One region of the Arthrobacter sp. 2762 genome, then DNA from elsewhere that is predicted to be linked to it. Evidence: riboswitches for the same ligand, from Rfam matches in the RefSeq annotation. Region 1 holds a riboswitch; each other region holds the start of a gene.
What was found. A riboswitch is a leader RNA that binds a small molecule or an ion and turns the genes downstream of it on or off. The one in region 1 is predicted to bind glycine.
Positions count from the first base shown of each region.

Region 2: it holds a riboswitch for glycine, as region 1 does, so the genes downstream of both, gcvP (aminomethyl-transferring glycine dehydrogenase) here and gcvP (aminomethyl-transferring glycine dehydrogenase) in region 1, are expected to answer to the same signal.
Region 3: it holds a riboswitch for glycine, as region 1 does, so the genes downstream of both, cycA (D-serine/D-alanine/glycine transporter) here and gcvP (aminomethyl-transferring glycine dehydrogenase) in region 1, are expected to answer to the same signal.

Region 1 covers NZ_JBEPSI010000008.1:215,905-223,957, forward strand. Annotated here, with positions in the region: gene gcvP (aminomethyl-transferring glycine dehydrogenase) at 1-1,923, opposite strand, end outside; glycine riboswitch at 2,108-2,205, opposite strand; gene ABIE18_RS16135 (TetR/AcrR family transcriptional regulator) at 2,299-2,838, opposite strand; gene ABIE18_RS16140 (MFS transporter) at 2,913-4,463, shown strand; gene ABIE18_RS16145 (cyclodeaminase/cyclohydrolase family protein) at 4,476-5,126, opposite strand; gene ABIE18_RS16150 (amidohydrolase) at 5,234-6,478, shown strand; gene ABIE18_RS16155 (hypothetical protein) at 6,546-6,767, opposite strand; gene ABIE18_RS16160 (NAD(P)/FAD-dependent oxidoreductase) at 6,842-7,831, opposite strand; gene ABIE18_RS16165 (helix-turn-helix domain-containing protein) at 7,984-8,053, shown strand, end outside.
Region 2 covers NZ_JBEPSI010000006.1:310,602-318,654, forward strand. Annotated here, with positions in the region: gene ABIE18_RS13815 (purine-cytosine permease family protein) at 1-496, opposite strand, end outside; gene speB (agmatinase) at 493-1,497, opposite strand; gene ABIE18_RS13825 (PucR family transcriptional regulator) at 1,675-3,216, shown strand; glycine riboswitch at 3,291-3,389, shown strand; gene gcvP (aminomethyl-transferring glycine dehydrogenase) at 3,538-6,405, shown strand; gene gcvT (glycine cleavage system aminomethyltransferase GcvT) at 6,421-7,557, shown strand; gene gcvH (glycine cleavage system protein GcvH) at 7,796-8,053, shown strand, end outside.
Region 3 covers NZ_JBEPSI010000001.1:69,996-78,048, reverse strand. Annotated here, with positions in the region: gene ABIE18_RS00340 (prolyl oligopeptidase family serine peptidase) at 1-749, opposite strand, end outside; gene ABIE18_RS00335 (FAD/NAD(P)-binding protein) at 810-2,795, shown strand; glycine riboswitch at 2,870-2,968, shown strand; gene cycA (D-serine/D-alanine/glycine transporter) at 3,102-4,589, shown strand; gene ABIE18_RS00325 (ExeM/NucH family extracellular endonuclease) at 4,671-8,053, opposite strand, start outside.

The DNA.
Region 1 (8,053 bases):
GATCATGATGGCCGAGAGGGCGTCCCTGTTTGCTTCGATCTTGGCCTTGAGGTCAACGTGATCGATGGTGCCATCGGGAGCGGTGGCCACCACAACAACTTTCATACCGGCCAGCACTGCGGAAGCAGCGTTGGTGCCGTGCGCAGAAGCAGGAATCAGGCACACGTTGCGCTGCTCGTCGCCGCGGGACAGGTGATAACCGCGGATCGCGAGGAGGCCGGCGAGCTCACCCTGCGAACCGGCGTTCGGCTGGATGGAGACCTGATCGTAGCCGGTGATCTCAGTCAGCTGGGACTCAAGATCGGTGATCAGTTCACGCCAGCCCTCTGTCTGGGAATCCGGAGCGAACGGATGGATCGAGGCGAACTCGGGCCAGGAAATGGCTTCCATCTCGGCCGTGGCATTGAGCTTCATGGTGCAGGAACCCAACGGAATCATGGTGCGATCCAGTGCAAGGTCACGGTCCGAGAGCTTGCGGATGTAGCGCAGGAGCTGGGTTTCGGAGCGGTGCGTGTTGAACACCGGGTGCTGCATGAAGTCGCTCGAGCGCTCAATGGAAGCCTCAAGCGCGAAACCTTCTGCGGACTCAAGCACGTTAGCGCCGAAGACATCCAGGACGCTGCGAACAACCTCTGATGTAGTGGTCTCGTCAACAGAAATGCCCACCAGATCAGCGTCAATGCCGCGCAGGTTGATGCCCTTGGCCTCGGCAGCAGCTACAACCTCGGCAGCCTTGCCAGGAACGCGGACTGTAATGGTGTCAAAGAAGGATGTGTGAAGGACCTCGACGCCGGCAGCCTTCAGTGACGCTGCAAGGGTGCGGGCGTGACCGTGGGCGGTTTCTGCGATTGCCTTCAGGCCTTCGGGTCCGTGGTAGACGGCGTACATGGAGGCGACGATGGCCAGCAACGCCTGCGCGGTGCAGATGTTGGACGTGGCCTTCTCGCGGCGGATGTGCTGCTCGCGGGTCTGCAGCGCCAAGCGGTAGGCGGGGACACCGGCGTCGTCCTTGGAAACGCCCACCAGACGGCCAGGCATCGAACGCTCGAGACCCTTCTGGACGGCCATGTACGCAGCGTGGGGGCCACCGAAGAACAGCGGAACACCGAGACGCTGGGCGGAACCGACGGCGATGTCCGCACCTTGCTCGCCCGGAGGGGTAATGAGCGTCAGGGAGAGAAGGTCTGCTGCGACCGTGACCAGTGCACCGCGTTCCTTGGCGTCAGCGATGACGGCGGAGTGATCGAACACGCGGCCGGAAACGCCGGGCTGCTGCAGGACGACGCCGTTGATGGCGCCTTCCGGGAGGCCGAGCGAAAGGTCGGCGACCTCAACTTCGAAACCGAGCGCCTCAGCGCGGCCCTTCACGATAGCGATGGTCTGGGGGAGGCAGTCGGCGTCGAGGACGGTCTTCCCGTCATGGGCTGCCTTGTTCTTGTTGGCCCGGCGCATCATGAGCACGGCCTCTGCCACAGCCGTCGCTTCGTCCAGCAGGGAGGCGTTGGCGATCGGCAGGCCCACGAGGTCCTGGACCATGGTCTGGAAGTTCAGCAGAGCTTCCAGGCGGCCCTGCGAGATTTCCGGCTGGTAAGGCGTGTATGCGGTGTACCAGGCCGGGGATTCGAGGATGTTCCTGCGGATAACCGGCGGCGTGACGGTGTCGTAGTAGCCCTGGCCGATCATCTGGACGGCGGTCTTGTTCTTGGACGCAAGCTTGCGCAGCTCGGCCAGGACCTCAACTTCGCTGAGCGCGTTTTCGAGGGTGAGGGCAACGTCTTGGCGGATGTCGTTGGGAACGGCCGTATCAACCAGCGAATCAACGGTGTCGTAGCCGACCGTCTTGAGCATGGTGTCAATGTCGGCCTGGCGGCGGGCGCCAATATGCCGATCGACGAAGGTGGTGGAGGCTGAACTAACCGTCACGAAGGAACTCCATTACTTGGGCGGCGTTTGGGTACGCCACAGCGGCTGGGTTCCTCCCCGCTCTGTATTGGACCTGAGAGTTTCCGCGTGTTGCTTGCACAACGATCGCTTGCACCGTCGGTGAGCACAGCATTTCTTCCGCGCCAAAGGGCGCAGCAAAAGGCCTGCTACTTTCCAGAGTTGCCTCGCCGCGGCGGTGCGTGGGCCTGAGAGATTCCTGGGGAGGGTTTGCTCCTACGGCGCCCGCATCACTTGCTTGCAGGACTCTCCCGCCGCAGATCAAAGGCATATTCTATTGTTTGCGTGCCTCTGTAAAGACGCACCACAAGACTCAATTGTCCTACGTCGGAGGCGTCGCCGCAAATGGGCGACCCGCTACTTGCGGAGCCGGTCCAGGACTCCCAGCAGGATCTCGACGTCGACCTCCCGCCCGGGCTTGCCGCCTTCCTGGCCACCCTCGAACATGGCATTGAAATACAGGCCGTCACCCATATAACTGACGGCTTTGGCTACCTCCGGACCCACATCCTCGGCCAGGACGTCCAGCCACTGCTGCTGGATTCCGCTGAACCGTAGCCGGGTCTCTTCATGGGCAACTTCTGCCAGCCGTGTAGCCGCGACGAACGCCCGGTCCATGGGGGTCCCGGCCCACAGCGAGGTCCGAATGAAGTAAGCAGCGCTGCCATCGGGCGCAGTCTTCATTTTTTCGATGTCTGCCTGGGCCAACTCATCCAAGCGCTCCAGCAGGGCGCTGATCAGCGATTCCTTGTTGGGGAAGTGGTAAAGCAGTCCACCCTTGGAGACACCTGCCCGCTTTGCGACGGCGTCAAGCGTGGCAGCCCGCTCCCCCACCTCGATAAGGAGGGCTTCGTAGGCATCCAGGACCGCATCCCGGGCAACTGGTTTTCGTGGCATGACTACATCATTCCCTACGGCGTTTGATGGTGTTGAATTTGAAACTATACCGTCTGGACGGTATAGTTGGTGCCATGTTCACGCCGTCCTCAACCCAAGCACCCCGTTCCGCTCATTCCCTGATGGGTCAGACGGCACCGTGGCGCGATTGGACGGCCCTGGCACTCCTGATGTTCCCGGTGCTGCTGGTGGCCGTAGACAACACCGCGCTCACCTTCGCCCTGCCCGAAATTGCCCGCTCCCTGGATGTAGGTGGCGTGCAACTGCTGTGGATCATTGACGCCTACCCGCTCGTGTTGGCGGCGCTGCTCGTTTCCATGGGCAACCTTGGCGACAGGATCGGACGACGGCGGCTGCTGCTGATCGGCAGCACAGGCTTCGCGGCGGTTTCGGCTGCTACGGCGTTCGCACCTTCCGCGGAATGGCTGATTGCCGGCCGCGCCGCACTTGGCGTGTTCGGCGCGATGTTGATGCCTTCAACGTTGTCCTTGATCCGGAACATCTTTGCTGATCCGAACCGCCGGCGGCTCGCGATCGCCGTATGGGCTGCCGGATTCTCTGGCGGCGCCGCCCTTGGCCCGATCTTTGGTGGCTGGCTGGTGGAACACTTCTGGTGGGGTGCCGTCTTCCTGGTGGCGACCTTCTTGCTCCTGCCCCTCCTCGCTTTCGGCAGGGTCCTCATTCCCGAATCCAAGGACGCCAATCCTGGCCGTGTGGACGTGCCCAGCATCGCGCTGTCCGTGATCACCATGGCTCCGTTCGTGTACGGCATCAAGGAATTCGCTGTTCACGGATTCGGGGCGTCGGCAGCGGCCTTCATGGTCTTCGGCCTGGTGATGGGCGTTCTGTTTGTCCGGCGCCAGCGGCGGATCCAGAGTCCCATGCTGGACGTCTCTTTGTTCAGGAACAAAGTGTTCAGTACCGCAATCGTGGCCAACGTCCTGTCCTTGTTTTCCATGACGGGCTTCATCTACTTCTTCGCCCAGCACCTGCAACTTGTTGAGGGCCAGTCCCCCATGGAAGCGGGCATCGCAATGATTCCGGCGCTCCTGGCAACCATCATCGCCGGCCTGGTGGTGGTCCCGCTGGTAAAGCGCATCCGGCCAGGATTCGTTGTGGCCGGCGGCCTTACCCTCAGCGCGGCGGGCTATTTGGTGGTAGCTGTGGGTGATCACGGCAGCGGACCTGTGTTCCTGTTGTCAGCCTTGACTGTCCTCGCCGTCGGCGTAGGCGCAGCGGAAACCATCTCCAACGACCTCATCCTCGGCTCGGTGCCGGCCGACAAATCCGGAGCGGCGTCCGCAATTTCCGAGACAGGCTACGAGCTTGGTTCGCTCCTGGGAACGGCCGTGCTGGGCTCGATCCTCACCGCGTCCTACCAGCACAACCTCGTCATCCCGGAGGGCTTGTCCACGCAAGCGGCCGGGAAATCGGGAGAAACGCTGGCCGGCGCCGTGGATGCTGCTTCGGCACTACCCGCTCCGCTATCGGATGCCCTGACAGCCGCCGCCCGGGTAGCCTTCGAATCCGGCGTCCACATCACTGCGGCGATTGGGCTGGTACTGATGGCTTGCGCGGCAGTGCTTGCCGCCGTCGTGCTCCGGCGGGTTCCCAAAGCGCAGTAGGCGCCGCGGGAATCAGTGGCCGTCCGTAGGTGCAGCCTTGCCATCTATGGCGGCCACCAGCTGGTCAATGCGGTCCAGGGCATCGCTGAGCCGCCCTACCGTTGCCCACAATTCAGGGTGCTTTTCCTTGATCTCATCAAGCGACGCGCCTGCGGATCTGAGCGACCCGAGATCAAAGCTCACGTTGGTCCGGGCTCCTGCGATCGCCGCCCTGAGGGCTCCGAACCCCACCACCACATCAGCAATGAGCGCCGGGTTCCCGTTGGCAGCAAGCCATCCCAGGTCCTCGATGGCTTCGATGGCATGGTCCCCGAGGACCGCGGACGCCTTGGCAGCATCGACGGATGCCCGGTGGATTGCCTGCTCCCGGTCCGGGCCAGGATCAAGCCGGAAGGCCGCACCGAAAGCCTTTGACGCCGTTGCGTCGTCGTCAGCCAGCTTCAGGGCGGTTTCGCGGAGGGAGCGGGCCCGGGCGTGAAGATCGGCCAACTGCTGCCCGGGCGCCTCCGTATAACCAGCAACCATGGAAGCCAGGGATGCGGCAATGGCCAGCATTACACCTGTTCCTGCGCCTCCACCAGGTGATCCGCTGGACTCTGCCAGAGCCTTGGTCCAATCCTCGACCGTTGAGCGTTGGGTAGTGATCTCTTGTGAAGATTCCATGCAACCAAGTTTGCCCTGAAGCGCAAAGGTGTGGGTCGCCGTCGTTGTCTGATGACGTCGATACACTGGCCAGACCTGCGGCGTCGACCTGTTAAGGAAAATTCCCCATGAGCATTGACCTTGAAGCCCTCTACCGTGACCTCCACGCAAACCCGGAGCTTTCCTTCCAAGAGGGCAGGACAGCCGGGATCATCAGCGGACACCTTGAGGACCTGGGGCTGCTGGTCCACCGCAGCGTGGGGAAAACGGGGGTTGTAGGAGTCCTGGACAATGGCCCCGGACCTGTGGTGATGCTTCGTGCCGATATGGACGCGTTACCGGTCAAAGAGGCCACCGGGTTGGACTACGCAAGTGCGGCAGTCGGCGTCGACCATGAAGGCCGCGACGTGCCGATCATGCATGCGTGCGGGCACGACGTGCATGTCAGCTGCCTCCTCGGAGCCGTGGAAGCGTTGGCCGAAAAGCGGCAGGACTGGCAGGGCACGTTGATCGCCGTCTTCCAGCCAGCCGAAGAATGGGGTGGCGGTGCCCAGGCCATGGTGGCGGATGGGCTCTTTGACCTGGTCCCCAAGCCGGACGTGGTCCTCGCCCAGCACGTGGCGCCCTTTCCTGCCGGATGGTTCGGCATCCGTCCCGGTGTGGCCATGGCATCAGCGGATTCCCTCAACGTGACTTTGCATGGACGCGGCGGCCACGGCTCCCGGCCTGAAACCACCATTGATCCAGTGCTCATGGCAGCGGCAACCACCATGCGCCTGCAAGGAGTGGTGTCCCGGGAACTCGCCGCCAGCGATTCTGCAGTAGTTACGGTTGGGCAAATCCATTCGGGAACAAAGAACAACATCATTCCCGAGACCGCAACCCTTGGCCTCAGCATCCGATCCTTCAGCGAGCCCACGCGGGAGAAAGTCCTGAACTCGATCGAGCGCATCGTTCGAAGTGAAGCTGCTGCCTCAGGCTCCCTCAAGGAACCCGAATTCCACTATGAGGAGCGTTTCCCGATGACGGTCAATGATGAATCGGCCGCCGGAAGGGTCGCTTCAGCGTTTCGCGATAGGTTCGGGGCCGCGCGGATCATGGACCCCGGCCCCGTCTCAGGCAGTGAAGACGTCGGGGAACTCGCGACGGCGGCCGGGGCGCCCCTCGTCTTTTGGTTCCTGGGCGGGATCGAGGCCACCCGCTTCAAGGACTGGGCGACGACGGGCCGTCTCCCGGAGGACGTTCCGTCGAACCATTCGCCCTACTTTGCCCCGATCATCCAGCCAACACTGGCCCTTGGCACGGAAGCACTGGTCACTGGCGCCCTCGAATTCCTGGACGTTCCCAAGCAGGCAGCCGGAAACGCCGCTTAACGGGCAATTCACCGCCGCGCGCGGTGGTGAATTGCCCGTTGTACAGGGTCTTTGCCCAGACCGCTGCCTAGACCTTCTCGCGGATGCGGTCGATCTTCGGTTCTGAAACCTCAAATTCCCTGCGGCGACGAGCCAGGAAAGTCCACAACGTTCCTTCTGTCTGCGGGCTCTTCTCGGCAGGGGCCTCAGGTGCCTGATCCTTGCTGGTCTCAGGCTTGTGCATCTCAGGCGTGCGCACGGAGTCCTTCTTCGTGCGCCTCTCAAAGCCCTCATAGTACGAGTAGCACATACCCAACCTCCTTAGTGGCTGTTCTTTAATCGTCCTCGCACCCGGACCGTAAGTCGACTGCTAATTAATGCAACTTACGGTGAAACAAGGCCCTCAGCGCGGCTGGCCGCTGCCGCTACCGCCAGCCTGGTTTCAGCAATCATGAGATCCGCGTTGATGACTGCACCGGACATGGTTCCCGCCGCCGCGGCAGCCACTACCTGGCCCATGGGATCGGTGACGTTGCCCGCTACCCAAACGCCCGGCACCGATGTGGCTCCTCCTGGTGCAACCGCTTCAAAATGAAGTCCCACTCCCTGGGGGTGTTCCACCGGCTCAATGCCGAGGGATTCGAGCACCCTGGAACGCGCCTCCATGCGTGGACCAACCACCACCGCCTCAACTGGTATCACCGCGCCGGATTCCAGGACGACGCCACTCAGCACATCGTCAGTGACTTCCAATGACTGAACCTTGCCTTCGACCACGCTGATGGACCGGGCCGCCAGTTGTTCCCACTGCTCTTCAGTCGGTTCAACGATGTCGTTCAGGAACAGCGTGACGTTGGGGCTCCACTGCCGGAACAGCAGGGTCTGGTGCAAAGCCATCGGTACGGAGCCCAGGATGCCGATTGCTTTGTCCCGCACTTCCCAACCATGGCAGTACGGGCAGTGCAGGACGTCCCTGCCCCAGCGCTGCCGGATGCCCTTAACATCGGGCAGGATGTCGGTCAGGCCCGTGGCCACCAGCATCCGACGCGCCCCGACAGTCCGACCATCAGCCAGGTCCACCTCAAAGGCGGGTTCGGAAGCGTTGGTGGGATCCGGCGTCGAACGCGCCGCCACAGCCACGCCCGATTCGATGTGGCCGCCGTAGAGAAAAACTTCAGCGCGACCAAGCGCCAAGAGTTCCCTGGGGCTGAGCCCGTCCCGGGAAAGGAAGCCGTGCACCCCTGCGGCAGGAGCGTTCCGTGGCTCCCCGGCGTCGATGACCAGCACGGACCGCAACGCCCTACCCAGCGTGACCGCGGCACTTAACCCAGCTGCGCCACCTCCCACAATGACGACGTCGTACTGTTGTTTCATTTTTGCCTCCTGTTCGCTTTGTTGCGAGGCCTGATCTGCGCGCTATTTCCAGGTTTTGGGGCGCAAAGCGGGCCTCATAACGGCCTGATTCAATGCTCAAACGAAGACCCTGGAATCAGCAACAAATTTTGCTGGTATGGCAAACTGAAGCCATGACTCCGGATTTCAGCAAAATGCTCGACGCCATCGGCCCTCGCCTGCGGGCGCTGCGGACCCAACGCA
Region 2 (8,053 bases), on a different contig from region 1:
AGGCGTGAATGAGCCGGTAGCCGAAAATCGTGGCAATAACGCTGATCACGCCGATGATGATGATGCCGGCATCCACGCTGATGCCGGGGCTGACGGCGGCCATCGCTTCTCCACCAAAGACGAGGTTTGCAGCGAAGAACCCGACGTACATGATGACCACGATGACCACGATCAACAGGGCGCCGAAGGAGCCGAACTGGCCGCGGGTCTGGATCATCTGCGCCACGCCCAGCTGCGGGCCTTGGGCCGAGTGCAGCGCCATGAAGACGCCGCCCACGACGTTGCCGATGATGATGCCCACCAGCGCCGGCACGAAACCCAGGCCGAACACCGTGGTGGCAAGTCCGCCGGTCACGATGGTCATGATCATGATGTTGGAGCCGAACCAGATGGTGAAGAGGTCGCGCGCCTTGCCGTGACGCTCGTTCAACGGGATCGGTTGGATGGTTTTGTCCTCGAGGCGCGGAACTTCGTGTGCGGCCAAGGGCGCGTTCATGATGCACTCCGGGAGGTCGAAGCCAGTTCACGGACAGCAGGGCCGGTGGCTTTGCTGCGGTTCACCATCAGGCCGAGAAGGTCGAAGACGAGAGTGGCGGCGGCGACGGTTGTGATGTCCGCATGGTCGTAGGCCGGAGCGACCTCCACGACGTCGGCGCCCACAATGTTGATGCCGTTCAGGCCGCGGAGCAGGGCCAGGAGTTCACGGGAGTGGAGTCCGCCCATCTCCGGAGTCCCGGTGCCGGGTGCGAACGCGGGATCGAGGACGTCGATGTCGATGGAGACGTAGACAGGGGTGTCGCCGAGCCTGTCCTTCACCTGCTGGATTGCAGCCGGGACGCCGATAACATCCAGGTCTGAGCAGCGGATAATCTGGAATCCGAACTCATGGTCCCTGAGGAAGTCATTGCGGTCATACACCGGGCCTCGGATGCCTACGTGCATTGACTTATCCTCCACAAGCAGGCCCTCCTCGAAGGCCCGCCTGAAGATGGTTCCGTGGGTGACGGGCTGGTCAAAGTAGGTGTCCCACGTGTCCAGATGGGCGTCGAAGTGGAGCAACGCGACTGGACCATGGACCTTGTTCAGCGCCCGCAGCATGGGCAAGGCAATGGTGTGGTCGCCACCGATTGAGATCAGCAGCTTGTCCTCACTGATCAGGGGCAACGCCTGCTCCTCGATCTCACGGACCGCCCGGGTGATGTCGTAGGGAGTGCAGGCGATGTCGCCCGCGTCCACAACCTGGGCTTCGTAAACGGGTTCGACGTCGAGCTCCGGGTGGTAGCCCGGGCGCAGGAGGCGCGAGGCCTCGCGAACCGCGGCAGGACCGAAACGGGCGCCAGGCCGGAAGGAGGTTCCGCCGTCGAACGGGACACCGACTATCGCAATGTCGTAGTCCGGAACCCGGTCGATTTGGGGGAGGCGGGCGAAGGTGCCGAGGCCGGCATACCGGGGGACTTTGGTTGCGTCGACAGGGCCGATGGGCTTGTGGATTGTCATTGACGGATCCTTAGTGTGAGGGGTGCTCGCCATTGAGCGGGAAGTAAGTAATTCCATTCTTCGTGACGCGGGTCACGGCGAATAGCGGTACATTGACTACAAATGGCCGAGGCGCTTAGACGAATGTCTAAACAGCTCCAAACGGCCCCCGGAATCATAGAGTCAGGACCCCATCCGATGGCAATCACCGTCGCCGAGCTCGTGGCGGAACCCCAACTGGGGCTCACCCTCCTTGCCGGTGAAGCTGGCCGCGACAATCGGATCACTTGGGCTCACACTTCAGACCTGCCCCGGCTGTGGGAATGGGTTACCGGCGGCGAGCTCATGATGACCAATGGGCTGTCGATTCCCGCCGATGCCGCAGGACAAGTGGCGCTCGCAGAGGCACTCATGGACAGTGGGGCAAGCGCCTTGGCGATCGGCGAGAAGATGCACGCACCCCCGCTGACGCAGGAATTCCTTGATGCCTGCGACCGGCTGCCGTTGCCGCTGATCAACATCCCGTACCCGCTGCCGTTCATCGCGATCGCCCGCTCGGTTGCCGAATCTTCCCTGCTCGAAGAGTCCCGGCGTTTGCGGCAAACAGCCAGGGTCTACGACCTTCTCCGCACGGCCGGAGCCTCCGAGGACCATTGGCAGAGCCTGGTCCAACGGCTTGCCGCCGAACTGGACGCGGAACTGTTCGTGGTGGATCGCCGCTGCCTCCATCCCTGGCACCCCGAGGGACAGCGGCTCCCGGAGTTCCTCGCGAATGAATGGGCTCCGCTTTCCGGGCAGGTGTCCTTGGCGGGCAAGAATTTCCAGTGGCACCGGATCAGGGGCCGGCACGTGCTGACCATGGACATCCCGACCCACGCCAACGCGCTCCTCGTGGTGCTGCCCAACAGCGAACCGCACCCGGACGCCGTCGTACTCCTGCACGCGGCAACCGTGCTGGGACTGCAGCTCTCGCGCATCGTCCTGTCTCTGGAAGGCCGCCACCGGCTGGCTGGCGAGTTCCTGCTGCAGGCCATGGATGGGCGCTTGGGCGCGGCCGAGATGGAGAGCAGGCTGGCAACTTTTGGGGTTCCGCCACAGGAATTCCTGCTCGCCTCCATGGCAGCGGATGCGGTCATTTCAGCGGGGCCGGTTGCGGGGCCGGCCCAAGCAGCGAACGACGGCGACAGGCTGGCCAACGTGCACATCGAACTGTGGCGGCACGGGGTTGCGTCGGCTTCGTTGAAGCGGAACAGCCGGCTGCACGTGGTGGTCCCCGCTGATGTGCCGGACGACGTCCTGGTTCATTGTGCCGGGGCGGATGCAGCGATCGGAATCAGCGCTCCGGCGGCAGTGGCCGGCATTCAGCGCGCGCTGCAGGAGTCCCTCTGGGCGCTCGGATCGGCCCGGGCGAACAAGCTTGGCCTGGCCCGATATGCGCAGGGACCGTCGTGGCTCGGGCTGACAGGTTTCGAGGAAGGAACTGCGCTGGTCAGGCGTCTCCTGGGGCCGATTTTCGATTACGAGCAGAGCCAGGAAGGTGATCTCCTCGTCACGCTGAGGACCTATTTGGACTCGCAGCGTTCGTGGCAAAAGACTGCCGCTGCCCTGTTCGCGCACCGGCAAACCATCATCTACAGGATCCGGAAAATCGGCGAATTGACGGGGCTGGACATGGGTGAAACCTCGACGGTTGCCCAGTTGTGGTTCGCACTCCAGATCCACGAGGCAATGCATCGGTAGGTATCCCTTGCTTGCGCTTTTTCCAGATAACCGGCTATGGTGTGAACCGTGTCACTGAGGTGACGCAATGCTTTTGATCTGTGGCGGGAGAGTCCTGCCGGTACATCCAGTCAGGCGCCGTAGGAGCAAATCCTCCCCAGGAATCTCTCAGGCCCACGTACCGCCACGGCGAGGCAACTCTGGAAAGCAGTCCAGGTAACTGGGCTCACCGACGGTGCAAGCAGGCAACCATTCCTGCGGAATCTCTCAGGTCCAATACAGAGCGGGGAGGAACCCACATCATCGTGGCGCACATAGGGCGCCTGAATCATGGAGTTCCTCTTGACTGTTCAATCAACCCCCACCGCTTTCGCGGACCGGCACATCGGCGCCCGGCGCCAGGCCGACGTTGACACCATGCTCAAGGCAATCGGCTACGACTCCGTAGACGGCCTGGTAGATGTTGCGGTCCCCGATTCCATCCGCCAGGACACCGCCCTGAAGTTGCAGGACGCCCTCACTGAGGTGCAGGTCCTCGCAGAGCTACGGAAGCTCGCGTCCAAGAACAAGACCGCCATCCAGCTGATCGGCCAGGGCTACTACGACACCGTCACGCCGCCGGTTATCCGCCGCAACATCCTGGAAGCTCCGGCCTGGTACACGGCGTACACGCCTTACCAGCCAGAGATTTCGCAGGGCCGCCTCGAAGCGCTCCTGAACTTCCAGACCATGGTCCAGGACCTCACGGGGCTGCCGGTAGCCAACGCTTCGCTGCTGGATGAAGCAACGGCTGTTGCCGAGGCTGTACTGCTCATGCGCCGCGCCAACAAGTCCAAAACTGCCAAGGACGGGAAGACCGTCCTCGACGCCGACCTCCTCCCGCAGACCATCGCGATCGTGAAAGGCCGCGCCGAAGCGCTGGGCTTCGAAGTGGAGATTGCCGACCTTTCGGCGGGCCTTCCCGACGGCGACATCAACGGCATCGTCCTGCAGCAGCCCGGCGTTTCCGGCCGCGTATTCGATCACTCCACCGTGATCGCCGACGCGAAGGAACGCGGTGCGCTGGTGACTGTCGCTGCCGACCTTTTGGCGCTCACCCTCATCACGCCCCCGGGCGAACAAGGTGCCGACATCGCCGTCGGAACTGCGCAGCGCTTTGGTGTTCCGCTGTTCTTCGGCGGCCCCCACGCTGCGTACATGGCCGTCCGCGAAGGCATGGAGCGGACGCTTCCGGGCCGCATCGTGGGCGTCTCCAAGGACAACGCCGGTGTCCCCGCGTACCGACTCGCGCTCCAGACACGCGAGCAGCACATCCGCCGCGAGAAGGCCACGTCCAACATCTGCACGGCCCAGGCGTTGCTCGCCATAGTGGCCTCGATGTACGCGGTTTACCACGGTCCGGAAGGCCTGAAGGCGATCGCCGAAACCGTCCACGGGCACGCCCGCACGCTGGCCACCGCCCTCAAGACCGCTGGCCGTGAACTCGTGTCCGAATCCTTCTTCGACACCCTCACTGTCCGCGTACCAGGCAAGGCCGACAAAGTCATCTCCGCTGCCGAAGCCCGCGGTATCAACCTGCGGCGCATCGACGCTGACACGGTTGGCGTTTCCCTCGATGAAACCACGACGCCGGATGTCCTCTCCGCGGTAGCCGTCGCCTTTGGTGCCGGCCCGGTGAAGGACGCTTCAGGGTTTGAGCTGCCGTCTGATGTGCTCCGCACCAGTGATTTCCTCCAGCACCCGGTGTTCAACACGCACCGTTCCGAGACGCAGCTGTTGCGCTATATCCGCAAGCTGTCCGACCGGGATCTCGCCTTGGACCGCACCATGATCCCGCTGGGATCCTGCACCATGAAGCTGAACGCCACGGCCGAGATGGAAGCAATTTCCTGGCCTGAGTTCGCCTCGATCCACCCGTTGGCTCCCGATCACCAGACCGCTGGCTGGCGCGAGCTCATTGAAGGACTGGAAGCCGACCTCACCGAGATCACCGGCTACGATCAGGTCTCCATCCAGCCGAACGCCGGTTCGCAGGGTGAGCTCGCGGGGCTCCTGGCGATCCGCGGTTACCACCTGTCCCGCGGCGATGACCAGCGCAACGTGTGCCTGATTCCTGCTTCTGCGCACGGCACCAACGCAGCCTCGGCTGTGCTCGCCGGCATGAAAGTTGTTGTAGTGGCCACGGCTCCTGATGGCACCATCGATCACGCCGATCTGGCAGCCAAGATCGAGGCCAACAAGGATGTACTGTCCTGCATCATGATCACGTACCCGTCCACCCACGGCGTGTACGACGCCGACGTCCGGGAGGTTTGCGACTCGATTCACGCTGCCGGCGGACAGGTATACGTTGACGGTGCAAACCTCAACGCACTCGTTGGGCTCGCCCAGCCGGGCAAGTTCGGCGGCGACGTATCGCACCTGAACCTGCACAAGACGTTCTGCATCCCGCACGGTGGTGGCGGACCCGGTGTTGGTCCGGTTGCGGCCAAGGCCCACCTGGCACCTTTCATGCCCAGTGATGCGAACAACGTTTCATCTGAAGGTGGCGTGGCCATCTCTGCATCCCGCTACGGCTCCGCCGGCGTGCTCCCGATTTCCTGGGCATACGTGAAGCTGATGGGCGGCCAAGGCCTCACCGAAGCCACCAAGTCTGCGCTGCTCGCGGCCAACTACGTCGCCTCCCGCTTGGATGAGCACTTCCCAGTCCTTTACACGGGCGAGGGCGGACTCGTAGCCCACGAGTGCATCCTGGACCTCCGCGAGCTGACTGCCCGCACGGGCGTCACCGCTGAGGACGTGGCCAAGCGCCTGATCGACTTCGGTTTCCACGCTCCCACCCTTGCGTTCCCCGTTGCGGGCACTTTGATGGTGGAGCCGACCGAGTCCGAGGACCTGGCTGAGATCGACCGCTTCATTGAGGCCATGATCACCATCCGCGCCGAAATCGAGCAGGTGGCCGCCGGCGATTTCACTGTTGAAAAGTCGCCGCTGCGCAACGCGCCGCACACGGCTGCCGCCGTCGTGAGTTCTGCTTGGGACCGCGACTACACGCGTGAGCAGGCAGCGTTTCCTGTCCACCACCTGAAGCAGGACAAGTACTTCCCGCCTGTTGGCAGGGTCGACGGCGCTGCCGGCGACCGCAACCTGGTGTGCTCCTGCCCGCCCCTCGAAGCGTTCGAGGACACCACTGCAGACTTCGAAAACTAAAGGACGGTCCTGCAAATGACTGAGAACTACACCGCTCTTTACGAGCAGCACAAAAAGGCCGGCGCGTCCTTCACGGATTTCGGCGGCTGGCAGATGCCCCTCAAATACGAGTCCGAGCTTGCTGAGCACCACGCAGTCCGTCAGTCCGCTGGCTTGTTCGACCTCTCCCACATGGGCGAAGTCTGGGTCAGCGGTCCGGACGCAGCAGCGTTCCTGGACTTCGCGCTGGTGGGCAAGTTGTCTGCGGTCGCCGTGGGCAAGGCCAAGTACTCGCTGATCTGCAACGCTGACGGCGGCATCATCGACGACCTCATCTCCTACCGCCGCCCAGCTCCCGAAGAAGGCGTGGATCAGTACCTCGTGGTCCCCAACGCGGGCAACGCCAAGGTAGTCGCGGCGGCATTGCTGGAGCGCGCGGCGGGCTTCGACGTCGTGGTTGACGACGCCTCCGCCGAGACGTCGCTGATTGCAGTGCAGGGTCCGAACGCGGAAGCCATTCTGCTGACCTTGGTTCCCGCTGAGCAGCACGCCCTCGTGACCGAACTGAAGTACTACGCGGCCGTTGAAGTCTCCATTAACGGGCAAGATCTTTTGCTTGCACGCACCGGCTACACCGGCGAAGACGGCTTCGAGATCTACATCCCCAACCTTGACGCAGCTGGCCTTTGGGAAGCACTCCTCGAGGTCGGCGAGGGCCACGGCCTTATTCCCGCGGGCCTTGCAGCGCGTGATTCCCTACGCCTCGAAGCCGGGATGCCGCTCTACGGCAACGAACTCTCCCGCTACGTCAACGCCTACGCCGCAGGCCTTGGCCCGGTGGTTTCCCTGGCCAAGGAAAGCGACTTCAGTGGCAAGGAAGCGCTGACTGCCATCAAGGCTGCCGGCGTCGGATCGACCATTGGCCAAAAGCTCGTCGGCCTCAAAGGTGCAGGCCGCCGCGCAGCCCGCGCCCACTACTCGGTCCTCAAGGACGGCTCACTCATCGGCGAAGTCACCTCCGGCCAGCCGAGCCCGACGCTCGGTTACCCGATCGCCCTGGCGTATGTCGACGTCGAACATTCAGCGCCAGGCACCCTGGTTGACGTCGACCTGCGAGGAAAGTCCGAGCCGTTCGAAGTGGTAGCCCTGCCGTTCTACAAGCGCCAAAAGTAGGTCCCGGTGGGAGTGACATCCTCCGCGGGCTCGGTCGCAGAAGCGCCCGCTGGGCGGACGCGATGGTCCCTTGGACGCCCGCTTCCGGATGTCATTCCCACAGGTACCGCGCGGCTCACCTTGCGCCCGGGACCAGTAGACCGAGGCGACCTGCTGAAAGGCGGGTTCCCCGCCACACGACCCAGCCACGATGTGCGACACAACAGTTTTCAAAACACACGAGAAGTTAGGAATTGGAATGAGCAAAGTAGTTGCCGAGCTGAAGTATTCGGCCGAGCATGAATGGGTTGCTTCGGATGGGGCCGGCCCTGTGGGGATCGGGATCTCTGCGGTTGCTGCGGATGCCTTGGGCGACATTGTGTATGTGGACCTCCCCGAGGTTGGCTCCACGGTTACTGCGGGGGAGACCTGCGGTGAAGTTGAGTCCACGAAGTCCGTGTCCGACCTGTACTCGCCTGTGACGGGCGAGGTGACCGAGATTAACGACGCCGTTGTC
Region 3 (8,053 bases), on a different contig from region 1:
TCGGGGATGTCGAAGATCCGCTCTGCCTGGGCGAGGGATTGGCCACGACGCAGCCTCACACCGGTCCGGGCGTACGAGGAGGTGGTTGCAGGCAACCCCTCTGCCGTACTGGAGACCAGCAGTGTGTCTGCATCCAGCCAACTCACGTTGCCTTTTGCCGTGGGCAGATCGAATCCGCCAGCGGCCGGCTCAACAAACGTGCGGGATTCGACGTCGAACTCGCGGTGACGGTTGGCGTCGCCGCCGTCGGGGGACAGCGAAACCATCGCGAAGCGGTACGCGTCCCCGTCCAAAGGACGGAGGAACCCGGCTCCATGGAACACCCATTCGACGCCTTCTGCGGCGGCGAGGGCATCGATGTCCAGCAGTACGTCCCATTCGGGTGCCTCGGAAACGTAGCTCTCCCACGCCGTCCGCCGCCAAAGGCCCTTGGGGTGCTCCTGGTCCTTCCAGAAGTTGTAGTAGTAATCACCGCGCTTGTTCACCATGGCAATCCGGTCCGTCGAATCCAGGACCTCAAGAATGCCGGCTTCAACCGCTGCGTACTCTGCGTCTTCCAGCAAATCCTCGGTTCGCGCGTTTTGTTCGCCGACCCAGGCCAGCTGTTCTTCGCCGTGAATGTCCTCCAACCACACGTTCTCATCCGTGGGTTCGGGCGCAATGGTCGCAGCGTGGCGAGGCCCGGACTTGGTCTCCAGATCCGTGTCGTTGTCAGGAAGGGGCGTCTGATCAGCTTCTGTGATGGTCATCGCCCCATCCAAGCAACACTTTTCAACTGGAAGCAAGTCACGCAGAAGTTAGGCTTGAGCGTGGCTAAATCGCAAATCAATCGTGTTGCCCTCATTGGGGCCGGCCCCCGGGGCACGAGTGTCCTTGAGCGGCTGCTCGCGAATTGGGCTGCAGGGGCCACCAGCCGTGCGGACCGGACCGATACACGGTGGAGCACATTGCACATCCACGTTGTGGATCCTTTCCCACCGGCATCCGGCCATGTGTGGCAGCCCGAGCAGTCCAGGCTGTACCTGATGAACACCCAGGCGTTCTATCCGACGCTCATCCCTGAAGATCCCAAGCTTGCGCAGCCCCTCGCAGGCGGTTCCTTTGACCAGTGGCGCGCCGCCCGACGTCGTGATGGACAGGGCCTGAACGACGCCGAAAAGGCGGAGTTGGCCACCCTCGACTCCCACGATTTTCCCAGCAGGGCGCTGTACGGACGGTACCTGCGGCAGACTTTGGCGGACCTGCTTCAGCGAATGCCCGACGGCGTGGAGGTCACCTTCCATGAGACGATCGCCGTAGCGGCGCGCCCGGTCCCGGCGACCTCAGGCACCACAGGTGGGCAAACTTTCGACGTCGAACTGGCCGACGGCACTACGCTCACCGTCGGCTCGGTGGTCCTCGCGCTGGGGCACATCGAGTCCCGTTTGAATCCGGAGCAGCGTTCGTTCCAACGGGCGGCCGATGAGCACGGCCTCCTCTACTTCCCACCTGCACCGCCGGCCGACGTCGACTGGCAGCGGGTGCCGGACAACGAGCCCGTCCTGGTGCGCGGGATGGGACTGAATTTCTTCGACGTCATGGGCCAGCTGACTGAGGGGCGCGGAGGCAAGTTCGTCGAAGCCGGCGTACCGGGAGCCGGAGTTCTCGAGTACCGGCCCTCGGGCAGGGAACCCAAGATCATCGCGGCGTCCCGGCGCGGCACCCCATACCGGGCAAAGGCCGGCCTGAGTGGGTATTACCCCAGCAGCATCACCATGCGTTACCTGACCGAGGCAGCGGTGGACCGCTTCAGGGCAGCCGGTATCCAGCCCGGATTTGACCATGACCTTTGGCCGCTCCTGCACCGCGACGCCTTGTGGGCTTATTACTCCACCCTGGCCAGGTCGCAGCCTGCGGCCATTCGCGATGCAGCGCAGTTCCTCGCGGACCTCGAGGATGCCTTGCAGCCCCACGCGCACACCACTGCCAAGTGGGAAAGCGACGTCGCCGCCCTGGTGGACAAGCACGTGGTTGCCTCCCGCCGACTCAATGTCCGTGGGCTCGCTGCGCCGTTGGCCGGCCGGACGTTCGCATCACGCCGGGAACTGGACCTGGCGGTAACGGCCTATCTCGACGACGACGCACGACGCTCCGCACTGGGCGAAGCGGACCCCGTGAAGATGGCAATAGGCGCCCTGCACACCGGCAGGGCGATCCTGAAGTCCGTTGTGGCAGACGGTGGTATCACGGACGAATCGTGGGTCGCTGAACTGCGGGGATGGTTCGAATCGTTCGTTGAAGGCCTTGCAAGCGGAGCCCCGGCACTGCGCTCGGAGCAGTTGGCTGCTTTGGCGCGTGCCGGCGTCGTTGGTTTTGTTGGACCCGATCCGAAGTTCAGCGTGGATAGAAGCGCCAAGGTTTTCCGGGCAGCCTCGCCATGGGTCCACGACGGGCCAGCCGAGGCACCCACTTTGATCGAAGCGATGTCACCGGCCAACAGGGTGGGCATCAATATTTCCCCACTCTTGGAACAACTCATGGCCGACGGCCTTGTGCGAACCAAAATCATGATGAGTGCCGAGGGTACGCCGGTGCAGACGACCGGACTGGATGTGGAACCGCACCCGTATCGGCCCGTGGCGTCCAACGGCTCTGTGACCCGGGGGATGTATGTTTTGGGCCTGCAATTGTCCGCGACCCAATGGGGAACAGCCATTGCTGCAGAGGCGCGTCCGGCAACCGGGAAGGCTTACGCCAGTGGCCAGCGAACCCTGCGGGATGCCGACGAGATCGCGCGTAGCATTCTGGGCAGCTAGCTGCCTTCGTTTGCGGCGAGTCCAATGCTTCGCTAGTGTGTGAGCTGCATCACCGGCAAAGTGGTGCGCGCTTTTGATCTGCGGCGGGAGAGTTCTGCCGGTACATCACGTCAGGCGCCGTAGGAGCAAACCCTCCCCAGGAATCTCTCAGGCCCATGTACCGCCGCGGCGAGGCAACTCTGGAAAGCAGTCCGGGCAACCGGGCTCACCGAAGGTGCAAGCAGGCCACCCCTGCGGAAACTCTCAGGTCCACCTACAGAGTGGGGAGGAACCCGAATCATCGTGGCACCCAGTGCCGCCTGAACAATGGAGTTCCTCTTGACGATTCAGCGCCCACCATCCTCCGTCTCGCATCCAGCAGACTCACCACACCTCGAACGGCAGCTCAGTAACCGCCACATCCAGCTGATCGCGATAGGCGGTGCAATTGGCACGGGCCTGTTCATGGGCTCGGGAAAGACCATTTCTGCAGCTGGTCCCTCCGTCATTTTCGTGTACATGATCATCGGCTTCATGCTCTTCTTCGTCATGCGCGCCATGGGCGAGTTGCTCCTGAGCAACCTGAACTATAAATCCTTCAGCGACTTTGCAGCGGACCTGCTGGGTCCCTGGGCCGGGTTCTTCACGGGCTGGACCTACTGGTTCTGCTGGGTCATTACCGGCATCGCTGACGTCATCGCGATCGCCGGGTACTCCAAGGAGCTCTGGCCTTCCCTTCCACTCTGGGTGCCCGGATTGATCACCATCGGCATCCTGTTGCTCCTGAACCTGGCTACGGTGAAAGCATTCGGCGAGACCGAATTCTGGTTCGCCCTCATCAAGATTGTGGCTATCGCGGCCCTCATCATCGTCGGTCTGTTCATGATTTTCAGCGGCTTCCAGTCCGATGCGGGACCGGCCAGCTTCACCAACCTGTGGAGCCACGGTGGCTTCTTCCCCAACGAATTCATGGGCTTCGTCGCCGGTTTCCAGATCGCCGTCTTCGCTTTCGTCGGCATTGAACTGGTAGGCACCACGGCCGCCGAGGCCAAGGACCCGGAGAAGAACCTGCCCAAGGCCATCAACTCGATTCCGATCCGAGTGCTGCTCTTCTATGTGGGAGCCCTCATCATCCTGATGTCCGTCACCCCGTGGACACAGTTCGCGGCTGGACACAGCCCATTCATTGCCATGTTCTCCCTGGCCGGCCTGGGCGCCGCAGCTACCATCGTCAACCTGGTGGTGCTCAGCTCTGCGATGTCCTCAGCCAACTCGGGTATTTACTCCACGTCCCGCATGGTTTATGGCCTGGCCCAGGAAGGCGACGCCCCGGCTGTGTTCGGCGCGCTCTCAGGACGCAAAGTACCCCGCAACGCCCTGTTCCTTTCCTGCGTCCTGCTGCTGTCCGGCGTCGTCCTCATGTACGCAGGGCAGGACATCGGCAAGGCGTTCGACATGGTGACCACCGTGTCTGCTGTCTGCTTCGTGTTCGTATGGTCCATCATCCTGGCCAGCTACCTTGCGTTCCGCAAGCGGCGGCCACACCTGCATGATTCTTCGGCGTTCAAAATGCCAGGCGGCGTGGTGATGGTGTGGGTGGTCTTCGCATTCTTTGCCTTCGTGCTCTGGACCCTGACCACGCAGCCGGACACTTTTGCTGCGCTGCTGGCCACGCCGCTGTGGTTCCTGATTCTGGGGGTGGCCTGGGTCATCCTGCGTCGCCGGCCGGCACATCTGGTTCGCTATGGGGAGTTCCAAGCGCAGCTTGAGAAGGACGCGAAGCGCGCGGAGGAACCCGAGCTCGCTCAGAAGTAGCTGACAATCCACAAAGGCCTGCCCCTCACGAGTCATCTTTGTGAGGGGCAGGCCTTTTGGCGGGTCATGCGAAGGGGCTTCTTAGCCCCTCAGGCACTTCTGGTACTCCAGCCAGGCCCACGCGTAGCGCAGCCAGCCTACGACGTCGTACCACTGAGTCGGCTTGGTGGGCTCAGTGCACAGCGGCGGGTTCGGACCGGTCCCAGCCACGGTCACCAAAGCCTTCACTACGGTTCCGGACTCGACGGCGGTGAGCACCAATGTGCCGGTGCCTGCAGCTGCCGCCGCGGGAACCTTGAGGTTCACGGTGGCTGTGCCTGCCGTTACCGGCACGGATTCGAGCGTCGTCGCCGCGCCCTTGCTGTCCACGAAGATGGCTTTGAGGGCGGTGTTGGCCGGGCTGCCGATCGAGGTGAGATTCAGCTTGGAGACAGCGAGTGCCATGGGCTCACCCGCCTGGACTTCTGCCGCAGTGGTGTTGACCACGGCAACTGACCGGCGCGCGAAGTCCGGAGACACCGGGTTGTGCTCACGGAGGTACTTGATCCAGGCATCGCGGTCCACCAAGCCGGTGTCCTTCGTGTTGCTGCCTTCCTTGAAGATCCGGAAGTTGTCGCCACCCGTAGCCAGGAAGCTGAAAGTCCCAATTCTGTACTGCTTGGCGGGGTCCATCACTGTCCCGTTCACCCAAATACCGGTGACGCGGTCGCCTGCTGGGCGGGTGGCGTCGTAGGTGTAGTTGACGTTCTTGGACAGTCCCAGCTGCTGGTAGGGACGGCTGGGAACAGTTCCGTCAACGTTGGTCTGCCACTGCTGCTCAAGAAGGGTCTTGAACTGGGCGCCCGTGAGGGATGTGGTCCACAGGTTGTTCACGAACGGCAGGACCGCGTTGGCCTCGGCGTAGGTGATGGTGCCGTCCGGCGCGTAGTAGAGCTCGTTACGCAGGCCGCCGGGGTTCACGACGCCGATCTCCGCCGCACCCAGTTCAGGCGCCTTGAGCGTGTCCGCCAAGGAGTCCGCTACCAGGTTTCCGAGAGTGGATTCGTTCGCGCGGTCGTCCCGCTTGGGGGCGCCGCCAGCCGGATCCGGAGTGAAGGCGGTGGTGATATCAGCTGTCACTGCGCCAACGGGCTGATTCCCGATCACGGCAGCCTCGGCGAGAGCCTTATCCACGATCGCCTTGACCGCGGCCACCCGAGGATAGGCGGCAACGAGGCTTTCCGAAGTGTCCGTTGTACGATCCACCACGGCGGCTTTATAGCCTGTGACGGTTTTCGTGGCGGTATCGATGGTGAGAGTCACGCTTCCCACGTTTTCGCCGTAGTTGCCGGTCTGCACAATGGGCCGGGTTTTGCCGGTGGGCTGTCCGTTAGCATCCAGCAGGGGTGCATCCCAGGCGTATTCCTTGTGGGTGTGGCCGGTGAAGATGGCGGCTACGTCAGGGGTGGTCTCGTTGACGAGCTTGGCGAACGGTCCGCCGGCTGCGACTTCCTGCTCCAGGGTGGCACCCTCCGGTGTGCCCGATGCTGCACCGTCGTGATTTTCAACGATGATCAGATCGGCAAGGTTTTCTGCTTTGATCTTGGCGGCGACCCGATTAATGGCCTCCACTGGGTCACCGAACTCGAGATCCGTAATTCCGGCCGGCGTCACCAAGGACGGAACTTCCTGCGTGACCGTACCAATGACTGCCACCCGCATGCCGTTCATGTCCAGGACCTTGTACTCCGGCAGTACCGGAGTCCTAGTGCCCTTCTGGTAAACGTTCGCGCCCAGGTAGGCAAACTTCGCGTTGGTACCATCGGCGATGACGCGGTCGCGCAGATCCTGCCACCCGCCGTCGAACTCGTGGTTGCCTACTGCGGAAGCCCCGAGTTCCAGGGCGTTCAGGATATCGATGGTCGGCTGGTCCTTGGCAACCGAGGAAGCGAAGAGTGAAGCGCCGATGTTGTCGCCGGCAGAAATGAAGGCAGTTGCCCCGGGGGCGGCCGCAGCGCGGAGCTTCTCCACAGTGCCGGCGAAGAGGACAGTGTTGGAGTCGATCCGGCCGTGGAAGTCGTTGATGCCAAGGAACTGCAGGTCAACAGTGGCTGGCGCATCCGATCCCAGGTTCATACCCACTACCACGGGATCATGGTCGCTTGCACGGAACTCGTCCCCGGCATAGTAGTTGGTCACATTGTTGTTATACCTGCTGTACTCCAGCGCCACGGACTCGACGGAGTTGATGTTCCAAATGTCGGTTCCCCTGACTATCCCGGCCGCTGCCGGGGAAGCAAGGATGTGGTCCAGCGAGCCCACCATGCCCCCGAAGAGGTAAGAATGCTTGCCGGTACCAGCTTCAAGGTCGGCGTAGCCTGCGCCAGTGAGGACATTGATGGGGTCTTCCTTGGCATAGGCGTTGAAGTCGCCGATCAGGAAGACCTTGTCCGTGCCCTTGGAGGCCTGGAGGTCCTTGGAGAAGGCGAGCAGTGATGCAGCCTGCTTGGTGCGGGCTATGTTGGAGGCGCCCTGGCCCTTGTCCGTGTCATCCGGGGTGGCGGCGGACCCCTTTGACTTGAAGTGGTTCACAATTGCGATGAACTTCTTGTCGTCGTCCGCGCCGACGGGCTTGAAGACCTGCGCCAGCGGTTTGCGGGCGCTGGCAAAGGCCACGGTGTCGTTGTGGATGATTGACTCCCCGAGCGGCTCGGCTACGGCCTTCTTGTAAATGAACGCGGTGCGGATCATATCCTCATCGCTTAGAGGGGGAGCGTTGGCGGGTGTCCGCACGTAGTCCCATACGCCAGGCGTCTTCACGTTGAGGGCGTCCACCAGCTTGGACAAAGCATCATCACGGTTCTTGCCGAACTGGGCGGAGTTCTCGATTTCCTCAAGGGATACGACGTCCGCACCGGCCCTGGTAATTGCAGCGACGATCTTGCTCTGTTGGCGTTGGAGGTTTTCAGCATTGGCAGCGCCGCGGGCATTGCAACCTTCTTTGACCGTGATCGGATTCCCGTCCCGGTCGGTGTAGAAAATGCAGCCGCTGAGCTGGTCGCCGGTGGTGGTGAAGTAGTTCAGCACATTGAAGGAGGCGAGCTTCAGGTTTCCGCCAACGTCAGCGGGGCCGTCGGGGCGGGTTGTCGTGAAGCTTGCCGGCTGGGCTTGTTCCGCTGTGGCCGGAGTCAGCGGGACGAGCGGCTGGAACTTCCAGGAGTTGTTGCCGTAGCCCAGGATCACATCGGTCCGGAACTGCGCCGGGGAGCCTACCCGGACAGGGTCAGATGTAGTCAAATAAGGGAGTTGCTGGGCCTTGGTGGTGGCGTCCTTGAGAAAGTTGGTGGACGCGCCGTCGTCGAGCTTGATGGCACGGAGGGCGTTCTCTGCCACCACGCCGGAATATTCTGCCGAACCATAGGTAGCGACCGCCGTCGGCTGCACTAACGGCGATGTGCCGGCCGCGAGGCCGATTTCGCCATACT